3 regions of the Streptomyces sp. NPDC041968 genome follow, and region 3 is predicted to be linked to each of the others. Evidence: riboswitches for the same ligand, from Rfam matches in the RefSeq annotation. Region 3 holds a riboswitch; each other region holds the start of a gene.
The links. Region 3 has a riboswitch for cyclic di-AMP ahead of ACZ6EG_RS28380 (transglycosylase family protein). Riboswitches for the same ligand answer to the same signal wherever they lie in the genome.
Positions count from the first base shown of each region.

Region 1 (7,709 bases), on a different contig from region 3:
CCAGACGTACGCCGCCCAGGTCGGCGCGGTGGCGCAGGTGCGGTGCGGTGGCCTTGAGGGCCACGGGGTAGCCGAGGGTCCGCGCGGCGGCCGCGGCGTCGTCGGGGGTGGGGGCGGGCATCGCGCGGTGGACGCGGATGCCGTACCTGCCGAGCAGCGCGCAGGTCTCCTCGGTGCCGAGCGTGAGCCCCTGCCCGCGCGCGAGGTTCCCGGCGATCAGCTCGGCGGCGCCCTTCTCGTCGATGTCCTCGTACTCCGGCACCTTGCCGGGGTCGGCGGCGTCGCGCCGCCACTGGGCGTAGGCGACCGCCTGGGCGAGGGCGCGCACGCCGCGTTCGGCGGCGGGGTAGGCGGGGATGAGGTGGGGCCCTTCCGGTGCCTCGGCGGGCTCGTGGGCAGCGGGCGGGTGCCGCACGGAGCCGCCGCCGCCCGCGGCGGCGGGCGGGGACGTCCGCGGCCCGTCGGGCGCGCCCGTCCGGGGTTCGGCGGGCGGGGGCGTCGCCGGCTCCCCGGGGGCGGGCGCGGGTCCGGAGGGCGCCGCTCGGTTTCCGACGGCCGACGGGGCCGTCTGCCGGTCGAGGGGCGCGGCAGCGTGCGGGGCGGTGGGCGTCGCCGCCCGTGCGTCCGCGGGCGGCGGGGTCTGCGGCGCCGTGCTGGCCGCCGCCGACAGGGCCTCCGCGAGCCCGCCGAGCTCCACGTGCACCACGAGGACCGGCTTGGCGGGCACCGCGGCCGCCGCCGAGCGCAGGGCCCTCGCCAGCGCGGCGTCCCCGGCCGAGCCCTCGCCCACCGCGGGAATGGCGGTGACCACCACCGCGTCGCAGGTGTCGTCGGCCAGCGCCCGGGACAGGGCCGCGTGGAACGCTTCGGGCGAGGCCGCCGTCGTCAGGTCCAGGGGAGGATGCGGCCGCAGCCCCTCGGAGAGGCACGCGTCGTACGTCAGCAGGCCCAGTGACTCCGAGTTCCCCAGGATCGCCACCCTCGGTCCGGCGGGCAGCGGCTGCCGGGCGAGCAGCAGGCCCGCGTCGACCAGGTCGGTGATCGTGTCGACCCGGATCACACCGGCCTGCCGCAGCAGCGCGGAGACCGTCGCGTGCGGCAGACGCGTCGCCCGGACGGCGTGCCCCTGCGGTGCCGCCCCGCCGTGACGGGCCCCCTGCACCACGACCAGCGGCTTGACGGCCGCCGTCCGCCGGGCCAGGCGGGTGAACTTGCGGGGGTTGCCGATCGACTCCAGGTACATCAGGGCGACGTCGGTCTCCGGGTCGTCGTACCAGTACTGGAGGACGTCGTTGCCGGAGACGTCGGCGCGGTTGCCGGACGAGACGAAGGTCGACACGCCCGTGACGCCGGTGACCCCGCCGCCGCGCCGGTGCAGCCGCGACAGCAGGGCGATGCCGATGGCGCCGGACTGGGCGAACAGGCCGATCCGGCCGGGTCGCGGCATCTGAGGGGCGAGGGAGGCGTTGAGCCGCACGTCCGAGGAGGTGTTGATGATGCCGAAGGCGTTGGGCCCGATGATCCGCATGCCGTACGTGCGCGCCTGTCGGACCAGTGCGCGCTGGCGTTCGCGTCCCTCGGGGCCGCTGTCGGCGTACCCGGCGGAGACCACCACCAGGCCTTGGACGCCGTGCTCACCGCACTCGGTGACGACGTCGGGGACGTGCTCGGCGGGCACGGTGACGACGGCGAGGTCGACGGGCCCGTCGATGTCACGCACCGAGCGACGGGCCGGTACCCCGTCGAGTGCGTCCTGGCCCTCGGGGAGAGCCTTGTTCACGGCGTACAGCCGGCCGGTGTAGCCCGCGTCGCGGATGTTGCCGAGCACGCTGCGCCCGACGCCGCCCGGGGTGCGGCCGGCGCCGACGACCGCCACGGAGCCGGGTTGCAGCAGCCGCTGGACGGAACGCGCCTCCGCGCGGTGCTCGCGCGCGTACTGCACGGCGAGCGAGCGGTCGGTCGGTTCGAGGTCGAACTCCAGACGGACCACGCCGTCCTCGAAGCTGCGCTGCTGGGTGTACCCGGCGTCCCTGAACACCTTGATCATCTTGGTGTTGGCGGGCAGCACCTCGGCGGCGAAGCGGCGGATGCCCCGCTCGCGGGCGACGGCGGCGATGTGCTCCAGCAGCGCGGAGGCCACGCCGCGCCCCTGGTGGGCGTCCTGGACGAGGAAGGCGACCTCCGCCTCGTCCGCCGGTGCGGAAGCGGGTGTTCCGCCGGCGCCGATCCGGTCGTAGCGTACGGTGGCGATGAACTCGCCGCCGATGGTGGCCGCGAGTCCCACCCGGTCCACGAAGTCGTGGTGCGTGAAGCGGTGGACGTCCTTGGCGGACAGGCGAGGGTACGGCGCGAAGAAGCGGTAGTACTTCGACTCGTCGGAGACCTGCTCGTAGAAGCTGACCAGGCGCTCGGCGTCATCAACGGTGATGGGGCGGACGCGCGCGGTGCCGCCGTCGCGCAGCACCACGTCGGCTTCCCAGTGGGCGGGGTACTCGTGCCGGTCCGACGAGGTCTGCATGGGCCCCAGAGTACGGCTCGCGTACGACAACGGCGCGAGGCAGTCTGTGGGGACGGAAGGTCGGGCCGAGGCCGCGGTCCGACGACCACGCGGGGCTGCGCACAGCCGTCCCGGGACGCTTCACGATGTGGGAAACTGGTCTAGACAAGAGTGGTCTAGACAACATCAGACCCCTGAACACCTGAAGGGCAGCATCACATGGCTGAGCGCCGCGTCAACGTCGGCTGGGCCGAGGGTCTCCACGCCCGCCCCGCCTCCATCTTCGTCCGAGCCGCCACGGCCACAGGCGTCCCGGTCACGATCGCCAAGGCCGACGGCTCCCCCGTCAACGCGGCCTCCATGCTGGCCGTCCTCGGCCTCGGCGCCCAGGGCGGCGAGGAGATCGTGCTCGCCTCCGACGCCGAGGGCGCGGACGCCGCCCTGGAGCGACTGGCGAAGCTGGTCGCCGAGGGTCTCGAAGAGCTTCCCGAGACCGTCTGACCGACGGCAGTACCGCCGATAAAGGCCCGCCCGGAATCCCGGGCGGGCCTTTATCTTGCACCACTCCTGGGGGGTGAATTCGCTTTTACGGGCAGCAGAAATGAACCCCTCGAATTCCCCTGTCTTTGTATACGGCGCTCCTGTTAATAACGCAGACCCGAGATGTTTACGGCACGTTGCGGGTTCCTCACACGGTCCGCCGCCTCGCCTCCGGCGGCGAAGCGCAGGCGGTGCGCCGGCGCCGATCGTTCGGCGTGCAGCGTCATGAGAGCCCGTGCGCGCTCGCCGTCGCCCCGGGCCACCGCGTCGACGATCGCGCCGTGCTCCGCCCAGCACCCCACCGGGTCGGCCGCGGCCTCCACGGCGTACAGCCAGGCGATCTTGTGGCGCAGCTGGGTCAGCAACGCCGTCAGGGACGGGCTGCCGACGGCCTGGGCGAGGGTCTCGTGGAACCATCCGTCGAGCGAGCGCAGATCGTCGCCGCTCCCCTGCCTGGCACGCTCCTGTCCCAGCCGCACCAGCCCGCGCAGGACCTTGAGATGCGCCTCGGTACGGCGCCGGGCGGCCCGGGACGCGCCGAGGGGTTCGAGGAGCGTACGCGTCTCCAGCAGGTCCGCCGCCTCCCGCTCGGTCGGCTCCGCGACGCACGCGCCCGCGTGCCGCCGGGTCACCACGAACCCCTCCGCCTCCAGCGTGCGCAGTGCCTCACGGACCGGGACGCGGGAGACACCGTAGCGGCGGGCCAGGAGTTCCTCGGTGAGGCGGCTGCCGCGCCCGTGGACACCGGAGACGATGTCGTCCCGGATCGCCGTGCACACCGAATGCGCCGGAATGCGCATGCCCGACCTCCGCCTTCATCCCCGGGAAACGTCGACGATTGACGCGTGTTCAGCGACTCTAGGCCAATGCGGCGGGAATTCCGACGGCGATGTGGATTTCATGGACACTTTTTGGACAACGGCCACGTCGGGAACACCCCGGAAATGCGAAAGCCCCGGCTCGGGGAGCCGGGGCTTTCGCGTGCCGTTCGTCCGTCGTCAGACGTTCACTCCGTCGTCAGACGTTCACGCCGTGGGAGCGCAGGTAGGCGACGGGGTCCATGTCAGAGCCGTACTCGGGGCTCGTACGGGCCTCGAAGTGCAGGTGCGGTCCGGTGACGTTGCCGGTGGCGCCGGAGAGGCCGATCTGCTGTCCCGCGTCGACCGACTGGCCCACCGAGACACCGATGGACGACAGGTGGCCGTACTGCGTGTACGTGCCGTCGTGCATCTTGAGCACGACCTGGTTGCCGTACGCCCCGCCCCAGCCGGCCTCGACGACGGTGCCGACGCCGACCGCGTGCACGGAGGTGCCGGTGGAGGCGTGGAAGTCGATGCCGGTGTGGCTGCCGGAGGACCACAGGGAACTGCCGGCCTGGTACGCGGTGGAGACGTAGGAGGCGGTGATCGGCGTGACGAAGGTGTTGAGGCGCTTGCGCTCCGCCTCCCGCGCGGCGCGCTCCTTGGCCTCGCGCGCCTCCTCGGCGGCCTCGGCGGCCCGCTCGCGCGCGGCCTCCTGCGCCGCCTCACGGGCGGCGGCGTCCAGGGCGGCCTGCTTCTGCGCGGCGGCCTGGGCGTCGATCTCGTCGGCCAGGGAGTCGCCGATGCTGATGACCGGGGTGAGCCCGCTCTGCTCCGCCTGGGGCTCGGCGGCGAGCGCCGGAGCCGCGAGGGTGCCGACGACGCCGGTGGTGGCGAGGGCCGCGACACCCGCCGCGCGGGCGGTGGTGCGGTGCATCCGGCCGGGACGGCGGTGCTTGCCGACGGCGCGCGTGAACGCCATGTGGAGGCTGGTCCTTTCCTTCCCTCTCGCCTACCGGGTTAGCTGACGGGTTCGGAGGTGGAAGGTCTCCTACGGGCCCCCTCGCGGCACGCGCGGGCGTCCGATTCACCCCAGGGACTACGGTGGGTCCCCGGCTCCCCTGGCTCGCGCCGTACGGGGACTCGGCGATGACTGTCCGGTGCCGCGGGTGCGGCGCACTGCCTGACGAACAGCCCGGAAGACGCTAAACGCGGTTGTCTTCAATCCTCAAACGCAACCGGCTTTTTGTAGCGCATGCCACAGCGCAGACAGGCAGCCTCTCCCTCAATTCGGACAAACGGCGGCCCTGGCGACACTCCGGTCACCAGGGCCCCAGCGCGTACCGCTACTCGGCCGCCACCACGGTGACTTCACCGATGCCGAGCGCCTCGACCGGCTCCTTGATCTGTGCCGCGTCGCCGACGAGGACCGTCACCAGACGGTCCACCGGGAAGGCGTTCACGACCGCCGCCGTGGCCTCCACGGTGCCCGTGGCGGCGAGTTGGCGGTAGAGCGTCGCCTGGTAGTCGTCGGGCAGGTGCTGCTCGACCTGGTCGGCCAATGTGCTCGCGACGGCGGCCGCCGTCTCGTACTTCAGCGGCGCCACGCCCACCAGGTTCTGCACGGCGACGTCACGCTCGGCGTCGGTGAGCCCGCCCTCGGCGAGCTTGCGCAGCACCGTCCACAGGTCCTCCAGGGCCGGGCCGGTGTTGGGGGTGTCGACGGAGCCGCTGATGGCCAGCATGGCGGCGCCGGTCCCGTCGGGCGCGGAGCGCAGGACCTGCCCGAACGCCCGGACTCCGTAGGTGTAGCCCTTCTCCTCGCGCAGGACGCGGTCCAGACGCGAGGTGAGGGTGCCGCCGAGGCAGTAGGTGCCGAGCACCTGGGCGGGCCACACGCGGTCGTGCCGGTCGGAGCCGGTGCGGCCGATGAGCAGCTGCGTCTGGACGGCGCCGGGGCGGTCCACGATGACGACCCGGCCCCGGTCGTCGGCGGTCACCGACGGCACGGGACGGGGCTCCGCGGCGGAGCCGGTCCACGCGCCCAGCGTCTCGCCGAGCAGCGCGTCGAGGTCCACGCCGGTGAGGTCTCCGACGACCACGGCGGTGGCCGTGGCGGGCCGGACGTGCTTCTCGTAGAAGGCGCGTACGGCGGCGGAGTCGATGCTCGCGACGGTCTCCTCGGTGCCCTGGCGGGGGCGCGACATGCGCGTCCCGGCCGGGAACAGCTCCTTGGAGAGCTCCTTGGCGGCCCGGCGGGCGGGGTTGGCCAGCTCGTGCGGGATCTCGTCGAGGCGGTTGCGGACCAGCCGTTCGACCTCGCCGTCCGCGAACGCGGGCGCCCTCAGGGCGTCGGCGACCAGGCCGAGGGCCTTGGCGAGGCGCGAGACGGGCACCTCCAGGCTCAGCCGGACGCCGGGGTGGTCGGCGTGCGCGTCGAGGGTGGCCCCGCAGCGCTCCAGCTCGGCGGCGAAGTCCTCGGCGGAGTGCTTGTCGGTGCCCTCCGAGAAGGCCCGCGCCATGATGGTGGCGACGCCGTCGAGACCGGTGGGCTCGGCGTCCAGGGGCGCGTCGAGCAGCACCTCGACGGCGACGACCTGCTGGCCGGGGCGGTGGCAGCGCAGCACGGTCAGGCCGTTGTCGAGGCTGCCGCGCTCCGGTGCCGGGAACGCCCACGGCCTGGGCTCGCCGGCCTGCGGCTGCTGGTGGAATTCCATGGTGGCGAGCTCGGTCACTTGGCCGCCTCCTCGTTCTCGTCGGTGGCGTCGTTCACGTCGGCGGGAGCGGTGGGCTCGTAGACGAGCACCGCGCGGTTGTCGGGGCGCAGGCGGGCCTTGGCGACCTTTTGGACCTCTTCCGCCGTGACCTCGAGCACCCGCTGCACGGCGGTGAGGGCGAGCTGCGGGTCGCCGAACAGGACCGCGTAGCGGCACAGTTCGTCGGCGCGGCCCGCGACCGTGCCCAGGCGGTCCAGCCACTCGCGCTCCAGCTGGGCCTGGGCGCGCTCCATCTCCTCGGCGGTCGGGCCCTCCTGGGCGAACCGGGCGAGTTCCTCGTCGATGGCGGTCTCGATGACCGGCACCTCCACGTCACCGGACGTCTTCACGTCCAGCCACCCCAGGGAGGGCGCTCCCGCGAGCCGCAGCAGACCGAAGCCGGCGGCGACGGCCGTGCGGTCGCGGCGCACCAGCCGGTTGTACAGCCGGGACGACTCGCCGCCGCCCAGGACGGTGAGGGCCAGGTCGGCTGCGTCGCACGCGCGCGTGCCGTCCTCCGGCAGGCGGTAGGCCGCCATCAGGGCGCGGGCCGGGACCTCCTCCTCGACGACCTCGCGCAGCTCCCCGCCCATGACGTCGGGCAGCGAACCGTCCCGGGGCGGCTGCTTGCCGTCGTGCGAGGCGATGGAGCCGAAGTACTTCTCGACCCAGGCGAGGGTCTGCTCGGGGTCGATGTCGCCGACGACCGACAGCACCGCGTTGTTCGGCGCGTAGTAGGTGCGGAAGAACGCGCGCGCGTCCTCCAGGGTCGCCGCGTCCAGGTCGGCCATCGAGCCGATCGGCGTGTGGTGGTAGGGGTGGCCCTCCGGGTAGGCGAGGGCGGTCAGCTTCTCGAACGCGGTGCCGTAGGGGACGTTGTCGTAGCGCTGGCGGCGCTCGTTCTTGACGACGTCCCGCTGGTTCTCCATCGACTCCTCGTCGAGGGCGGCGAGCAGCGAGCCCATGCGGTCGGCCTCCAGCCAGAGGGCGAGCTCCAGCTGGTGGGCGGGCATGGTCTCGAAGTAGTTGGTGCGCTCGAAACTGGTGGTGCCGTTGAGCGAGCCACCGGCGCCCTGCACCAGTTCGAAGTGACCGTTGCCCTTGACCTGGGCGGAG
Region 1 covers NZ_JBVJCB010000015.1:78,018-85,726, forward strand. The annotation lists gene ACZ6EG_RS30245 (bifunctional acetate--CoA ligase family protein/GNAT family N-acetyltransferase) at 1-2,518, opposite strand, end outside; gene ACZ6EG_RS30250 (HPr family phosphocarrier protein) at 2,717-2,998, shown strand; gene ACZ6EG_RS30255 (GntR family transcriptional regulator) at 3,142-3,837, opposite strand; gene ACZ6EG_RS30260 (M23 family metallopeptidase) at 4,055-4,819, opposite strand; cyclic di-AMP (ydaO/yuaA leader) riboswitch at 4,832-4,996, opposite strand; gene ACZ6EG_RS30265 (M16 family metallopeptidase) at 5,184-6,572, opposite strand; gene ACZ6EG_RS30270 (M16 family metallopeptidase) at 6,569-7,709, opposite strand, start outside.
Region 1: linked by a shared signal. The riboswitch ahead of ACZ6EG_RS30260 (M23 family metallopeptidase) and the one ahead of ACZ6EG_RS28380 (transglycosylase family protein) in region 3 are both predicted to bind cyclic di-AMP.

Region 2 (7,709 bases), on a different contig from region 3:
GCCCTACCTCCGTCGTCGGCGGCGGCTGTCTCGCGACCTCGCACTCGTTCTCTCACCCGTGAGCCGCCATTCTCACCCGAATCGGTGAGGATTGGTGTTTTCCGTAGTGACCATCTGACCAAATACGCCGGGCGGAAGCGTCAGACCGCGGGCTCAACTCCGCGTACTCCTGCGGGATGAGACGCAGGGGCGGCGACTCCCCCGGCCCGTAGGGGTGGGGTGCACCGTCCGGTGCACGCGCCCCCGCGGAAGCGGGTGCGCCGCCATCCCGCTGCCGACCGGCCCTCACGGGCGGCCCCTACCGGGCAGCGATACCGGCACCGGCACGCGTGACGGCGCCGACCCGGCCGGCGAGGCTCAGCCGGCCCGGTGCACCACGGCCTCGCACAGCTCCACCAGCGCGGTCTTCGCGTCGCACTCCTTGAGCGGGGCCAGCGCCGCCCGGGCCTCCTCGGCGTACCGGACGGTGTCCCGGCGCGCCTGCTCCAGCGCGGGGTGGGCGCGCAGCAGGCGCAGTGCCTCCGCGTGCCGGGCGTCGTCGCTCAGGTCGGAGTCCAGCAGCTCGCACAGGGCGACGTCCTCGGCCAGCCCCAGCCGGGCCGCCCGCTCGCGCAGCCGCAGCACCGGGAGGGTCGGAATGCCCTCCCGCAGGTCGGTGCCGGGCGTCTTGCCCGACTCGTGGGAGTCGGAGGCGATGTCCAGGACGTCGTCCGCGAGCTGGAAGGCGACCCCGAGCCGCTCGCCGTACTGGGTCAGGACGTCCACGACCGTCTCGTCGGCGCCGGACATCATCGCGCCGAACCGGCAGGAGACGGCCACCAGCGATCCCGTCTTGCCGCCCAGCACGTCCAGGTAGTGGTCGACCGGGTCCCGGCCGTCCTGCGGGCCCGCCGTCTCCAGGATCTGGCCGGTCACCAGCCGCTCGAAGGCCAGGGCCTGCACGCGGACCGCCTCGGGGCCGAGGTCGGCGAGGATCTGGGAGGCGCGGGCGAACAGGAAGTCGCCGGTGAGGACCGCGACCGAGTTGTCCCAGCGGGTGTTCGCGCTGGGCACACCGCGCCGTACGGCGGCCTCGTCCATCACGTCGTCGTGGTACAGCGTGGCGAGGTGGGTCAGCTCCACGACGACCGCCGAGGGCACGATGCCGGGGGCGTAGGGGTCGCCGAACTGGGACGCGAGCATCACCAGCAACGGGCGGAACCGTTTGCCTCCCGCCCGCACCAGGTGCTGGGCGGCCTCCGTGATGAAGGGCACCTCGCTCTTGGTTGCCTCGAGCAACCCTTCCTCGACAGCAACCAATCCGGCCTGGACATCGGCTTCCAGAGCCTGGTCCCGCACGCTCAGCCCGAACGGCCCGACGACGGTCACGAGGGGTCTCCTGTCTGCTGGTGTCTACTGGCGATTACCTGGTTTGTCGATAGGTCGCTGCCACCACTCAAGTCAGCGTATCCGGTCACGTTTCGATCACCGCTAGCGCCCACCGTTACAGGCCGGTCGGTATCGGATCATGCGCGGCAAGTTTTTGATCAGGCGATATGAGCAGATATTGATCGACATCGCTGGAGGGACGCGGCCCGGAGCACGAGCGGACCGGGAGCCGCCACGGAAGATCCCATCACCCCTCCCAACGGCCCGCACTCCGAGAACGTCACCCACTCGGCACACCCCCTCCCGTGCCGAACGGATGCCCGCACAGTGCACGGGAACACCGGACGGGACGGGGCCCTGAGGGCGGCCCCCACAGGGGAGCGCGCGACGGCCGGCGCCGTCCGAGGGGTGGCAGAACCGGCGAGCCGTTCCGCACCGCACTCCCCACCCGCGGCCGGTTGGCGCACAGTTGGGATTAATGCCCGATTTGCCGCTCTTGTTGAGCCCCGTGAGTTGGCTCACTCCGTCCCCCCTGTGAGCAACCGCGTCGCCGACTGTGTCCTCCCTTTGCCCCGCAAGCCAGTTGAGGCTTGGCAGACGCAAAGGATCAAGCACCCCAAACACCCCAGATCAAGGTCAACAGGAGTGTTGGGTGATTCCTGCACTTGTTCCGGACATGTGCTCTCGCATACGTTCCCGGCCTGTCGGGCGGACGCCGAATCCTGCCACCGCCCGAACGCACAGTCATCCACCAACAAACTCGCAGGCAGGAGCGGGGGACCCAGGTAAGTCGCCGCACCGGTCACCACCGGAGCGGCTCGGGGTGAAGCCGTACCCGTCAGGGCGCGGCCGGGCACCTCCCCGCCCGAACCCGACAGCTCACCTCGCAGGCGTAAGGAGAGGGACTCAAGCATGTCTGCCAACGGTCAGAACCGTCACGCCCGGACCGCCCGCATCGCCCGCAAGCTCGCCGTCGCCGGCACCGGCGCCGCCGTGCTCGCCCTGCCGCTCATCGGCGCCACCGGCGCGTCCGCCGCCACCCCGGCCGCCGCCCCGGCCGCCGCCACCGCCGCGACCACGTACCCGAACACGCTCGACGGCTGGATCCGCGAGTCGCTCGACGTCATGGCGCAGCACGGCATTCCCGGCTCCTACGAGGGCATCCACCGCAACATCATGCGGGAGTCCTCCGGCAACCCGCTCGCGATCAACAACTGGGACATCAACGCCATCAACGGCACTCCGTCCAAGGGCCTGCTCCAGGTGATCGACCCGACCTTCCAGGCGTACCACGTGCCCGGCACCTCCTGGGACCCGTACGACCCGGTCGCCAACATCACCGCGGCCTGCAACTACGCGGCCGACCGGTACGGCTCGATGGACAACGTCTTCGGCGCGTACTGAGCCGTACTGCGTCGTACCGAGTCGTACTGAGTCGTACTGACTCGCACATGGGGGTGCCCCCCGCGGCGGCGGCCGCGCTAGGAGGTACCGAAGATCCGCTCGAGGACGACGGCCACGCCGTCGTCCTCGTTCGTGAGGGTGACCTCGTCCGCCACCGCCCTGAGTTCGGGATGGGCGTCGGCCATGGCGACACCGCGGGCGGCCCAGTGGAACATCGGGATGTCGTTGGGCATGTCGCCGAAGGCGATCGTCCGCCGCCGGCTCTGCCCGAGGTGCTCGGCGGCCAGCGCCAGGCCGGTCGCCTTGGTGATGCCGCACGGCTGGAGCTCCACCGTCCCGGGCCCGGACATCGTGACCGTGGCGAGGGAGCCGACCACCGCGCGCGCCGTCGCCGCCAACTCGTCGTCGCCGAGGTCGGGATGGCGCAGCAGCACCTTGCTGATCGGCGCCTCCCACAGTTCGTCGCGCCGCTCGACCCGTACCGCGGGCAGCGTCGGATGGGGCATGAGGTACCCCGGCTCGATGAGCGTGAGGCCGTCCACGCCGTCCTGGTCGACGGCGGCGTGCACCTGGCCGACCTCGGCCTCGATCTTGCCGAGCGCGGTCTCGGCCAGCTCCCGGTCCAGGGTGACCGACCACAGCATCCGGTGCGCGCCGGCGTCGTACACCTGCGCGCCCTGTCCGCACACCGCGAGCCCCGTGCAGCCGAGACGGTCGAGCAGGGACCGGACCCGGGGGGCCGGCCGGCCGGTCACCACCAGGTGTCGCGCACCCGCCTCGGCCACCCGTGCCAGCGCGGCCAGCGACCGGTCGGAGACGGTGTCGTCGCCGCGGAGCAGCGTGCCGTCGAGGTCGGTGGCGACGAGTGAATACGCGGTGCGGTCCATGATCAGAGAATACGGACACCGGACCTGTCCGACTCACCCGCGATCGCATCCGAACGAGGACGCGCGAGTACGGCACGAGTGCGCACGAGTAGGGCGCAAGTACGCGCGAGGACGCACGTTCGTGTCCGGAACCTGGCACATCTCCCCTAAGGCCGGTTCAAGGCCTGTGCACCGATTGGCAACAAGATGGCCCGCCGCCTACCGGCCGGGCCCCCCGGGGGGTACCTTCCTGTTGTCCAGGGGGACTTGATCGGGGGGTCGGGTTGAACGGCGGACGTGTGCGCGTGCTCAGGCCGGAGGAGCTGGGCGAGGGGGAACGGGAGCACTGGCGCGAGCTGCGCGCCAAGTCGGCGGCGCCCCGCAGTCCCTTCATGGAGCCGGAGTTCACCGACGTCGTGGGCCGGGTACGGCCGCGGGCGCGGGTGGCCGTGGTGTACGAGGGCGGCGAGGCGGCCGGTTTCCTGCCGCACGAGCGCGGCGCGCTGGGTCAGGGCCGGGCGATCGGGCTCGGGGTCTCGGACTGCCAGGGCGCGGTGCTGCGCGAGGGACTCGTCCCGGACACCCGCCGGCTGCTCAGGGCCTGTTCCCTGTCGAGCCTGGCCTTCGACAACCTGGAGGCGGACCAGGCGTTGTTCGTCCCGTTCGCGGCGGAGGAACACACCACGTACGTCGTCGACGTGGCGCAGGGGTACGAGGCGTACGAGAGCGCGCTGCGCGTCCGGTCGCCGAAGTTCCTGAAGACCACGCTCGCCAAGGAGCGCAGGCTCGGCCGCCAGGCCGGGGAGGTGCGCTTCGTGTTCGACGAGCGCGAGCCGGCCGCCCTGCGCACGCTGGTGGCGTGGAAGTCGGCGCAGTACCGCAGGACGGGGCGCCGGGACCGGTTCGCGCGGGAGTGGATCACCCGGCTCGTGGCCCGGCTGGCCGAGACCCGGGCACCGGAGTGCACGGGCACGCTGTCCGTGCTCTACGCCGGCGGCCGGCCGGTCGCCGCCCACTTCGGGCTGCGTTCGGCGACGGTCCTGGCGTGCTGGTTCCCGGCCTACGACCCGTCCTTCGCCAAGTACTCGCCGGGGCTGGTCCTGCATCTGCGCATGGCCGAGGCGGCCGCCGCCGGGGGGATCGGCCTGCTGGACCTGGGCCGGGGTGCGGCGGAGTACAAGGACGCGCTCAGGACCGGTGGAATGCCCGTGTACGAGGGCGCCGCCACGCGCCCGGGGGCGGGCGCCGCGCTGCACCGGCTCGGCCGCGAACCGGCCCGCCGCGCGCACGGCTTCGTGCGCGACCGTCCCCGGCTGGCCTCGCTGGCGGTACGGACGCTCAGGGGCGCGGCCCGGCTGCGCCGGTCATGACCAAGGGCAACCACGAGGGGGTGGGCGCATGGCCGGTGCACGGCGTGCGCGGCAGGAGACCCGGCGGGAGATCGCGGAGTTCCTGAGCATCGGGCCGGTGCAGGTCGCCGAACTGGACCTCGGTGACGAGGGCCCCGTGCTGAGACCGGGGCCGGGCAGCGCGCCGGTGGCGTCCGGGGCGGTGTTCCTCCTGGTCAGGCGGGCGGGGCGGCCGGTGGGGACACTGCTCGGGGAGGTGCCCGAGGGCGCCGATCCCACGGAGGTGCTGGCGGCGCTCGCCCGGGAGGTGCTCGGCGGGACGACGCCCGCGCCGCCGTCCGCGCCGCCGTCCGCCGGTGTCGTGGTCGCCACCCGGGAACGCGCGGACCAGCTCGCCCGCGCGCTGGACTCCCTGCTCGCGCAGGACCACCCGGACTTCGAGATCGTCGTCGTCGACAACGCCCCCGCGACCGAGGAGACCCGGGACCTGGTCGAGCGCAAGTACGGGGAACGGGTGCGGTACGTCCGCGAACCGGTCCCCGGGCTGGCGAGCGCGCACAACCGGGGGCTCGCTGCCGTACGCGCCGAGGTGGTCGCCTTCACCGACGACGACGTGGTCGCGGACCCGCGCTGGCTCAGCGAGCTGACCGCGCCCTTCACCACCGACCCGCGCCTGGGCTGCGCCACGGGGCTGATCCTGCCCGCGCGGCTGGGCACCCCCGCCCAGGTGCTGCTGGAGAGCCACGGCGGCTTCGCCAAGGGCTTCGCCCCCCGGACCTACGACCCCCGGCACCCACCCGCCGACGAGCCGCTGTTCCCGTTCACCGCGGGACGCTTCGGCTCCGGCGCCAACATGGCCTTCCGTACGGAGGTGCTGCGCACGGTCGGCGGTTTCGACCCGGCGACCGGCGCGGGCACCCGGGCCCGGGGCGGTGACGACCTCTACGGCTTCGTCCGCGTCCTCGCCCAGGGGCACGGGCTGCGCTACACCCCCTCGGCCCTGGTCTGGCACCACCACCGGGAGACCTGGCGGGACCTGGAGACCCAGGCGTACGGCTACGGCGCGGGCCTCACCGCCTACCTCACGGCGATCCTGGTGAACCGGCCCGCGCTGCTGCCCGCCTTCCTCGCCCGGGTGCCCGGCGGGCTCGCGCACGCGCGGGCGCTGACCGCCGTCCGTGCGGCCGGGGCGCGCGCCGCCGACGCGACCGCGGCCGGTGGTCCCGCCGCCGGTGGCGCGGGTCCCGCGGCGGGGGCGCCGGGTGGGCACGACTCCCGTACACACCCCTGGCCGCGGCGCCTGGCACGGTTGCAGCTGCGGGGCATGCTGTACGGGCCCGTCGGCTACCTGCGTGCCCGTCGCGCCCTGCGCACGGTCGGACGGGAGGCGGGATGAACGAGGGTGCGGGAATGGGCGGGGCGCGCGGGGGCGTACGGGCGGCGGCCGGGCACATACCCGTCTTCCTCTACCACGCGGTGATGGACGACCCGCCATCCTGGATCGCCGAGTTCACCGTTCCTCCCAGGGAGTTCGCGGCGCACCTGGACGCGATCGTCGACAGCGGCCGGACACCCGTCACCATCAGTGTGCTCGCGGACCATCTGGCCGGGAGGGCGGTGCTGCCGGCCCGGCCCGTCCTGCTCACCTTCGACGACGGCTTCGCCGACCTGCCCGGTCCCACGGCCGAGGCGCTGGCCGGGCGCGGGCTGCCGGCCACCGCGTACCTCACCACCGGGGCCATCGCACCGGGTGGTCGCAGTCTGCTGCCGCCCGCTCCGATGATGGCCCTGGACACGGTGACGGAGCTGGAACGTTCCGGCATGGAGATCGGCAGCCACACCGTCACCCACGCCCAGCTCGACACCCTGTCGGCCAAGGGGCTCGCCCGTGAACTGCGCGACTCCAAGGCGGTGTTGGAGGACGCGCTCGGACACCCGGTCCGCCATCTCGCCTACCCGCACGGCTACAACAGCGCGCGGGTGCGGGCCTCGTCGGCCCGTGCCGGGTACGAGACGGCGACCGCCGTGCGGCACGCCCTCAGCTCGGACCGGGACGAGCGGTACCGCATCGCCCGGCTCATCGTGCGGCGGAGCCACACGGTCGCCGACGTCCAGGCGTGGCTGGCGGGAGGGGGCGCCCGCATCGCCCCCTACCGGGACGGGCCCAGGACCGTCGCCTGGCGCTGGTACCGGCGGGGGCGTGCCGTGGTGCGGGGGCCGGAGTTCGCGGGGTGACCGCGACCCGCGCCGCCGTCAGCCCCGCGGCTGGTTGAGGTGCGGGTCGGCGGCCGCCTCGCGCAGGGCCGCCCACGACCGGTCGCCCGCCACGGCGAGGTCGCAGTGGGGTCCCGGGTCGCGGTAGTTCCACTGGAGGGCGGCCTTCACGCCCTCCAGGTCCTTGAGCACCCGGGGCACCTGCGCGTACCAGTCCGCCTGCCGGTCCGGGCGCTTCGGGTCGGACGCGCTGCCGAACTCCGAGAGCATCAGGGGCTTGTCGTCGGTGAGGTGGGCGCGGATCCAGTCGTGGGTGGCGTGCTGGGTCTGCGCGAAGCTCAGCCAGTCCGCCCGGTGGCAGAGGTAGTAGTTGTACTGGTTGTAGCCGATCCAGTCGACGTACTCGTCCCCGGGGTACATCCGCTCGAACAGGTCGGCGTGGTCCAGGTAGCCGGTGATGATCCAGGTCCACACGACGTTGTCGACGCCCAGCTCGCGGAACCGGTCG
Region 2 covers NZ_JBVJCB010000005.1:304,009-311,717, forward strand. The annotation lists gene ACZ6EG_RS15085 (polyprenyl synthetase family protein) at 358-1,368, opposite strand; cyclic di-AMP (ydaO/yuaA leader) riboswitch at 2,108-2,275, shown strand; gene ACZ6EG_RS15090 (transglycosylase SLT domain-containing protein) at 2,281-2,772, shown strand; gene ACZ6EG_RS15095 (HAD family hydrolase) at 2,850-3,659, opposite strand; gene ACZ6EG_RS15100 (GNAT family N-acetyltransferase) at 3,944-5,008, shown strand; gene ACZ6EG_RS15105 (glycosyltransferase family 2 protein) at 5,037-6,383, shown strand; gene ACZ6EG_RS15110 (polysaccharide deacetylase family protein) at 6,380-7,222, shown strand; gene ACZ6EG_RS15115 (glycosyl hydrolase) at 7,241-7,709, opposite strand, start outside.
Region 2: linked by a shared signal. The riboswitch ahead of ACZ6EG_RS15090 (transglycosylase SLT domain-containing protein) and the one ahead of ACZ6EG_RS28380 (transglycosylase family protein) in region 3 are both predicted to bind cyclic di-AMP.

Region 3 (7,709 bases):
GTACGAGCCCCCGCTGCCCGTACGCCGCCTCCGCCCCGAGGTCCCCGAGGCGCTCGAGGCCCTGGTCTTGCGCCTGCTCGCCAAGGACCCGCAGCACCGCCCCGCCTCCGCCCAGGAGGTCTACGAGCACCTGGCACTGCTGCTGCCCGCGCGCTCCATGCCCACCGGCGGGCCCCTCGACCCCACCCGCCCCTTCGTACGCCCGCACGCCCCCTGGCCGGACCGGGCCCGCACCCCCGCACCGCAGCCGACACCCGTCCCACCCGTCGCCGAGGCCGAGAAGCCGGACGTCGCCCGAGCCGTCGACGACGTCAAACGCCTCCTCGGCGAGGGCCGCATCACCCAGGCCGTCGACATCCTCGGCGCGATCCTGCCCGTCGCCGCCGCACAGCACGGCGAGCGCTCTCCGGTCGTGCGCACCCTGCGCAAGCAGTACGCGGCCACCCTCCTGGACGACGGCCAGTACCGGCGCGCCCTGCCCGAGCTGCGCCGCCTCGCCGACGAACGCGCCGCCGAGGCCGGCCAGGCCGACCCGCAGTCCCTGCGCCACCGCTACGACGCCGCCCAGTGCCTGGAGCAGCTCGGCGAACCGGCCGCGGCCCTCGCCGAGTACCGCGCCCTGCTGCCGTACTACGAGAACCAGTACGTCGCGGGCGACCCCGACCTCGCCCACGACGTCCGCCGCCGCATCGGCCACCTGCTGCTCGCCCTCGGCGACCGCGCCGCCGCCCACGAGACGCTGGTGCGGCTGCTGCACGACGTGGAGCGCCTGCACGGCCCCGGCCATCCGGTGGCGGCCGAGGTCCGGCGCACCCTCCAGTGGCTCGGCCAGGTACGCGGCTGACGACCGCGCGCCCTCCCCGGTGGACCGCGCGGACGGCGCGGCGGTGCCCGAAGTCCCGGTGAATCGTTGGTCGAATGGGTTGGCCAGAGCCGGGCCACTGCCTACCATCGATCATCGCAAGACTTTGTGCACCGTCGCACAATCTCCAACGGGAGGCTTCCTTGCACCGCCGCCGTCGCACCGCGCTCCTGCTCACCGCCGCGATCGCCGCCGCGGCGCCCCTGCTCACCGCCTGCGGCAACGACGCGCATCCGGGAGCGGCGGCCGTCGTGGGCGACCAGCGGATCACCGTCGCCCAGCTGGAGAACCGCGTCGACGAGGTGCGCGAGGCGCAGCGGGCCGCCGTCCCGGACGACACCCAGTACCAGCAGGTCGTCGCCCGCACCGGCACCCTCACCCGCGACACCCTGCACAGCATGGTCCTGGACCGGGTCCTGCACCGCGCCGCCCAGGACGCGGGGGTGACCGTCAGCCGCAGTGAGGTGCAGAAGATGCGCGGCGGACTGGAGGAGCAGGCCGGCGGCGCCAAGGAGCTGGAGACGGTCTGGCTCCAGCAGTACGGTGTCGCCCCCGAGCGCCTCGACGAGAACCTCCGTCTCCAGCTGGAGGCCCAGAAGCTCGCCGAGAGCCTCGGCACCGACACCAGCCGTCCCGAGTTCTGGCAGGCCCTGTCCAAGGCCTCGGCCAAGCTCGACGTCGACCTCAATCCGCGCTACGGCGACTGGGACGTCCAGAAGAGCAGCCGCGTCGACGCGAAGACGCCGTGGCTGCGGGAGATCACGGCACAGCGCGCCCAGCAGACGGCGTAACGGTCCTGCGCGGGGCCTGCCCACCGACGGACGGTCCCGGGCGGCCACCCGGCGGAGATCCGGCGCGGGCACCCCGTGCGGACAGCCCCTGTGGACAACTCAGGGCGCCGTCAGCCGCGTGCGTTACGTTTCTGATCGTGAACGCAATCAGCGCCGACGCCGCTCCCGGCACCGCCCCCGACCCCGGCCGCATCGTCCTGCTCACCACGAGCCATCGCGTGGCCCCCGGCCTGCTGTCCTGGCCCGCCTGGCAGGCCCTGCGCACCGCCGACCGCGTGCTGTGCGCCGACGCGGCGCACCCGCAGCTCCCCTACCTGCGCGAGGCGGGCATACGGGTCGACGAGGGGGCCCCGACCGCCGAGGAGCTGGTCGCGGCCTGCGTCGGCGGCCGGACCGTGGTGGTCGTGGCGACCGGTGAGGGCGACCCCGCGCTCACCGACGGACTGGCCCGCCTCGCCGGCTCCGGCCGCCTGACCATGCCCGACCTGGAGCTGCTCCCCGCCTCCTACGACCTCCCGGGCGCCCGCCTCCTCGACCTCGTGCAGGTCATGGACCGCATCCGCGTCGCATGCCCCTGGTCGTCCCGGCGGACCCACGAGGGCCTGGCCAAGTACGCCATCGAGGAGGCGTACGAGCTGGTCGAGGCGATCGAGGACGGCGACCGCGACGAACTCCGCGAGGAGCTGGGCGACGTCCTCCTCCAGGTCGTCTTCCACGCCCGCATCGCCGAGGAGGATCCCGACGCCCCGTTCTCCGTGGACGACGTGGCCGGCACCATCGTCAGCAAACTGATCCACCGCCACCCGCACGTCTTCGGCGACGAGACGGCGACCACCCCCGAGGAGGTCAGGGAGCACTGGCTGCGCACCAAGGCCGCCGAGAAGCAGCGCACCTCGGTCACCGAGGGCGTCCCCCTCGGCCAGCCCGGACTCGCCCTCGCCGCCAAGCTCGCCTCCCGGGTCCGCACGGCGGGCCTCACCGTCCCCCTTCCCACCGGCGAAGGTGTGGGTTACGAACTCCTCGCCCTCGCCGCCCGCGCCGAGTCCGAGGGCACCGACCCGGAGGCGGCCCTGAGAGCGGCGGCCCGCACCTACCGGGACGCGATCAGGGAGGTCGAGGGGTGACCGGCCACCCGCCCCACCCCGGCCGGCCGTCCCACCCCGGCCACCGTGCCCCCGGTGCCGCCGAAGGCCCCGCCCCCGAGCTGTTCACCTGGGAGTTCGCGAGCGACCCCTACCCCGCGTACGCCTGGCTGCGCGAGCATTCCCCCGTGCACCGGACACGGCTGCCCAGCGGCGTGGAGGCCTGGCTGGTCACCCGGTACGCCGACGCCAAGCAGGCCCTCGCCGACCCGCGGCTGTCCAAGAACCCGGCGCACCACGACGAGCCCGCGCACGCCAAGGGCAAGACCGGCATCCCGGGGGAGCGCAAGGCCGACCTGATGACCCATCTGCTGAACATCGACCCGCCGGACCACACCCGGCTGCGCCGACTGGTCAGCAAGGCGTTCACCCCGCGCCGGGTGGCGGAGTTCGCGCCCCGCGTGCAGGAGCTCGCCGACGGGCTCATCGACCGGTTCGCCGCCACCGGCAGCGCCGACCTCATCCACGAGTTCGCCTTCCCGCTTCCCATCTACGCCATCTGCGACCTGCTCGGCGTACCCCGCGAGGACCAGGACGACTTCCGCGACTGGGCGGGCATGATGATCCGCCACGGCGGGGGGCCGCGGGGCGGGGTGGCGCGGTCGGTGAAGAAGATGCGGGGCTACCTCGCCGAGCTCATCCACCGCAAGCGCGCGGCGCTGACACCCGAGCCCGAACCCGGTGAGGACCTCATCTCCGGCCTCATCCGCGCCTCCGACCACGGCGAGCACCTCACCGAGAACGAGGCCGCGGCCATGGCCTTCATCCTGCTCTTCGCGGGATTCGAGACCACCGTGAACCTGGTGGGCAACGGCACGTACGCCCTGCTCACGCACCCGGAGCAGCGGGCCCGTCTCCAGTCGTCCCTGGCCGACGGCGAACGCGCCCTGCTGGAGACCGGGGTGGAGGAACTGCTGCGGTACGACGGCCCGGTGGAGCTGGCCACGTGGCGCTTCGCCACCCGGCCGCTCACCATCGGCGGGCAGGACATCGCGGCGGGCGACCCCGTCCTCGTCGTCCTCGCCGCCGCCGACCGGGACCCGGAGCGGTTCACGGACCCGGACACCCTGGACCTCTCCCGCCGGGACAGTCAGCACCTCGGGTACGGCCACGGCATCCACTACTGCCTGGGCGCCCCGCTCGCCCGGCTGGAGGGGCAGACCGCGCTCGCCACGCTCCTGACCCGCCTGCCGGACCTGAGCCTGGCCGCCGACCCGGCCGAACTGCGCTGGCGCGGCGGGCTCATCATGCGAGGTCTGCGCACCCTGCCCGTGTCGTTCACACCGGTCGCGCCGAAGAACGGGAGCGTTGCGTCGCCTTCGCAAAAGTGACACGCGCTCAACTTTGTGATCTTCACGTGATCTGCGCGGCATGAACTTGTGACAAGCGATCATCTGCCTATACGTTCACGGATCAACGTGGCCCCCAGTCTCACGGCCGCGCGATCCCCGCTGTCTCGTGAAAGGTCGTCGCATGCTCTCCGGGAACGGTCGTCACCGCCGCCCCCGCCAGGCACCCGCCCTGGTCGTCGCCGCCGGAGTGACGGGCTCCGCCATCGCGATCCCGCTTCTCGGCGCCACCGGCGCGCACGCGGCCGACGGGGCGAACTGGGACCGGGTCGCCGAGTGCGAGACCGGCGGCGCCTGGAGCCAGAGCAGCGGCAACGGCTACTACGGCGGGCTGCAGCTGTCCCAGGACGTCTGGGAGCAGTACGGCGGCCTGGAGTACGCGTCGAGCGCCGATCAGGCCAGCCGCTCCCAGCAGATAAGAATCGCCGAGAAGTTGCGTGCGGACCAGGGCATCGCCGCCTGGCCGACCTGTGGTCTGCTCGCGGGCCTGGGCAACGACTCGGGTTCGCCGGCCGGCGGTACGGGTGCGGCGGAGGAGGGTTCGGCGCAGGGGTCGGACGATGCGGGGACGCCGACGGCGCCCCGGTCGACCGCGGCGTCCGGTACCGGGTCGTCCGGCTCGTCCGACGAGTCCGAGCGGGCCTCCGGGGTCTCGCCTTCGTCCCCGCCCCCGGCCGCGCCTGACTCCCCGTCGGCCGAACCGGACGAAACGGCCAAGGCCGACACAACGCCCGGAACCAGCCCCTCCGCGACTGCCGACCCGCAGGAGTCCGACAGGTCGTCCACAGCCACCACCAAGGATGACGAAACGGACAAGGCGGGCCAGCGTGCGGGCTCTTCGGCCCTCACCGACACCGCGGGGTCCGGCGCCGGCAAGCACCGCGGCGACCGCGCCGAGGAGGGCCGCGGGTCCGACGCGTCGGGGCGGCACGCCTCGCGCGGTGAGGGTGAGGCGCGAGAGGTCGTCGACGGCTCGTACACCGTCCGTTCCGGCGACAGTCTCTGGGGCATCGCCGACTCCCTTGAGCTCGACGGCGGGTGGCGCTCGCTGTACGTCGGCAACGAGGAGGTCGTCGGCGCCGACCCGGACCACATCCTGCCCGGTCAGACGCTCACGGTCGGGTGCGAATCGGGCCAAAAGTAGGGGGAGTTCACGTCACGGTTCGGGGCCTATGTCCGATTTGGATCACGTGAGACATAGCTCTCAGAAGCCGTGATCGTCTTTGAAAATCCGGCGAGCGCGTGTCTACGGTCATGGTCGCTCGCCATCGCGGGCCCCGGCTGCCGCAACGCCGAATCCTGCCAGCGGCCGTCCGGGAACAGTCGTCGCGTCAAGCGCCGCAGGCAGGAGCGGGGGACCCAAGGTAAGTGCCGCACCGGGCAGTCGAGCCGGAGCGGCTAGGGGTGGAGCCGAGTTCCGCGAGGAACCCGGCCGGGCAACTCAACCGGCCCGAACCCGACAGCTCACCTCGCAGGCGTCGGTGAGGGGATCAACCATGCTGTTTTCCGGCAAGGGCAAGCACCGTCGCCCGTCCAAGGCCACCCGAGTCATCGCCGTCGCCGGTGTCACCGGTGCCGCCGTCGCCGCCCCGCTGATGGCGGCCGGCAACGCCTCCGCCGCCACCGCCTCCGAGTGGGACGCCGTCGCCCAGTGCGAGTCCGGCGGCAACTGGTCCATCAACACCGGCAACGGTTACTACGGCGGTCTGCAGTTCTCCGCCTCCACCTGGGCCGGCTACGGCGGTACGCAGTACGCCGCGACCGCCGACCAGGCGAGCAAGTCGCAGCAGATCGAGATCGCCGAGAAGGTGCTCGCGGGCCAGGGCAAGGGTGCCTGGCCGGTCTGCGGCACCGGCCTGTCGGGCGCCGCGTACACCGGTGGCGGCTCCACCGAGAGCCAGGACAGCGGTTCCGCGCAGGGCTCCGGCAGCTCCGAGAGCCAGAGCAGCGGCTCCACCGCCGACCGCTCCACCGAGCAGAAGGCCTCCCGCTCCGAGGAGCGCCCGGCCGCCGAGAAGCCGGCCGAGAAGAAGACCGTCACCACCCCGACCGGCAAGAAGGTCGAGAAGGGCGACGGCGAGTACAAGGTCGTCAAGGGCGACACCCTCAGCTCGATCGCCGAGGAGCACGACGTCAAGGGCGGCTGGGCGAAGCTGTTCAAGCTGAACGACGACATCGTCGACGAGGCCGACCTGATCTACCCGGGCCAGCAGCTGCACCTGAAGTAAGCGGCCCCGCCTGCTCCCGTCCCGGCGCGTGTTCCCCCGTACGCGCCGGGACGGGTTTTTCACGCCCCCGTCCCGCCCGCACCGCCCTCCCCGGGACCGCGGGTGTTTCCGGAAACGTCTTTGTTCCGTTCGGAAACAATTTACTCTCGGTTCTGTCCAGCGGGTGGGCGATCGGCTGGCCGATCGCCCGGAGCCGGTTAGGCTCGGTCCCGCAGAGCCGCTGCGGTCCTGTGGACCCGCGCGTCACACCGAAGCGTCACATTGAAGAAGGAGATGCTCGTGCCGTCCATCGACGTCGTCGTAGCCCGGGAAATCCTGGACTCCCGAGGCAACCCCACGGTCGAGGTCGAGGTCGGCCTCGACGACGGCAGCACGGGTCGTGCCGCCGTTCCCTCCGGCGCCTCCACCGGCGCCTTCGAGGCCATCGAACTCCGTGACGGCGACCCGGCCCGTTACCTGGGCAAGGGCGTCGAGAAGGCCGTCCTGGCCGTCATCGAGCAGATCGGCCCGGAGCTGGTCGGCTACGACGCCACCGAGCAGCGCCTGATCGACCAGGCCATGTTCGACCTGGACGCCACCGACAACAAGGGCTCGCTGGGCGCCAACGCCATCCTCGGCGTCTCCCTCGCCGTCGCCCACGCCGCGTCCGAGGCCAGCGACCTGCCGCTCTTCCGCTACCTGGGCGGCCCCAACGCGCACCTGCTGCCGGTGCCGATGATGAACATCCTGAACGGCGGCTCGCACGCCGACTCCAACGTGGACATCCAGGAGTTCATGATCGCCCCGATCGGCGCGGAGTCCTTCTCCGAGGCCCTGCGCTGGGGCGCCGAGGTCTACCACACGCTGAAGAAGGTCCTGAAGAACAAGGGCCTGGCCACCGGCCTCGGCGACGAGGGCGGCTTCGCCCCGAACCTCGGCTCCAACCGCGAGGCCCTCGACCTGATCCTCGAGGCGATCAAGGAGGCCGGCTACACCCCCGGCGAGCAGATCGCCCTGGCGCTCGACGTCGCCGCGTCCGAGTTCTACAAGGACGGCTCCTACGCCTTCGAGGGCAAGAACCGCACCGCCGCCGAGATGACCGAGTACTACGCCGAGCTGGTCGAGGCGTACCCGCTGGTCTCCATCGAGGACCCGCTGTTCGAGGACGACTGGGACGGCTGGAACACCATCACCGCCCAGCTCGGCGACAAGGTGCAGCTCGTCGGCGACGACCTGTTCGTCACCAACCCGGAGCGCCTGGCCCGCGGCATCGAGGAGAACTCGGCCAACGCCCTGCTCGTCAAGGTGAACCAGATCGGCTCGCTGACCGAGACCCTGGACGCCGTCGAGCTGGCCCA
Region 3 covers NZ_JBVJCB010000013.1:86,948-94,656, reverse strand. The annotation lists gene pkaE (serine/threonine protein kinase PkaE) at 1-844, shown strand, start outside; gene ACZ6EG_RS28400 (SurA N-terminal domain-containing protein) at 1,006-1,653, shown strand; gene ACZ6EG_RS28395 (nucleoside triphosphate pyrophosphohydrolase) at 1,791-2,777, shown strand; gene ACZ6EG_RS28390 (cytochrome P450 family protein) at 2,774-4,126, shown strand; gene ACZ6EG_RS28385 (transglycosylase family protein) at 4,269-5,288, shown strand; cyclic di-AMP (ydaO/yuaA leader) riboswitch at 5,471-5,637, shown strand; gene ACZ6EG_RS28380 (transglycosylase family protein) at 5,641-6,372, shown strand; gene eno (phosphopyruvate hydratase) at 6,652-7,709, shown strand, end outside.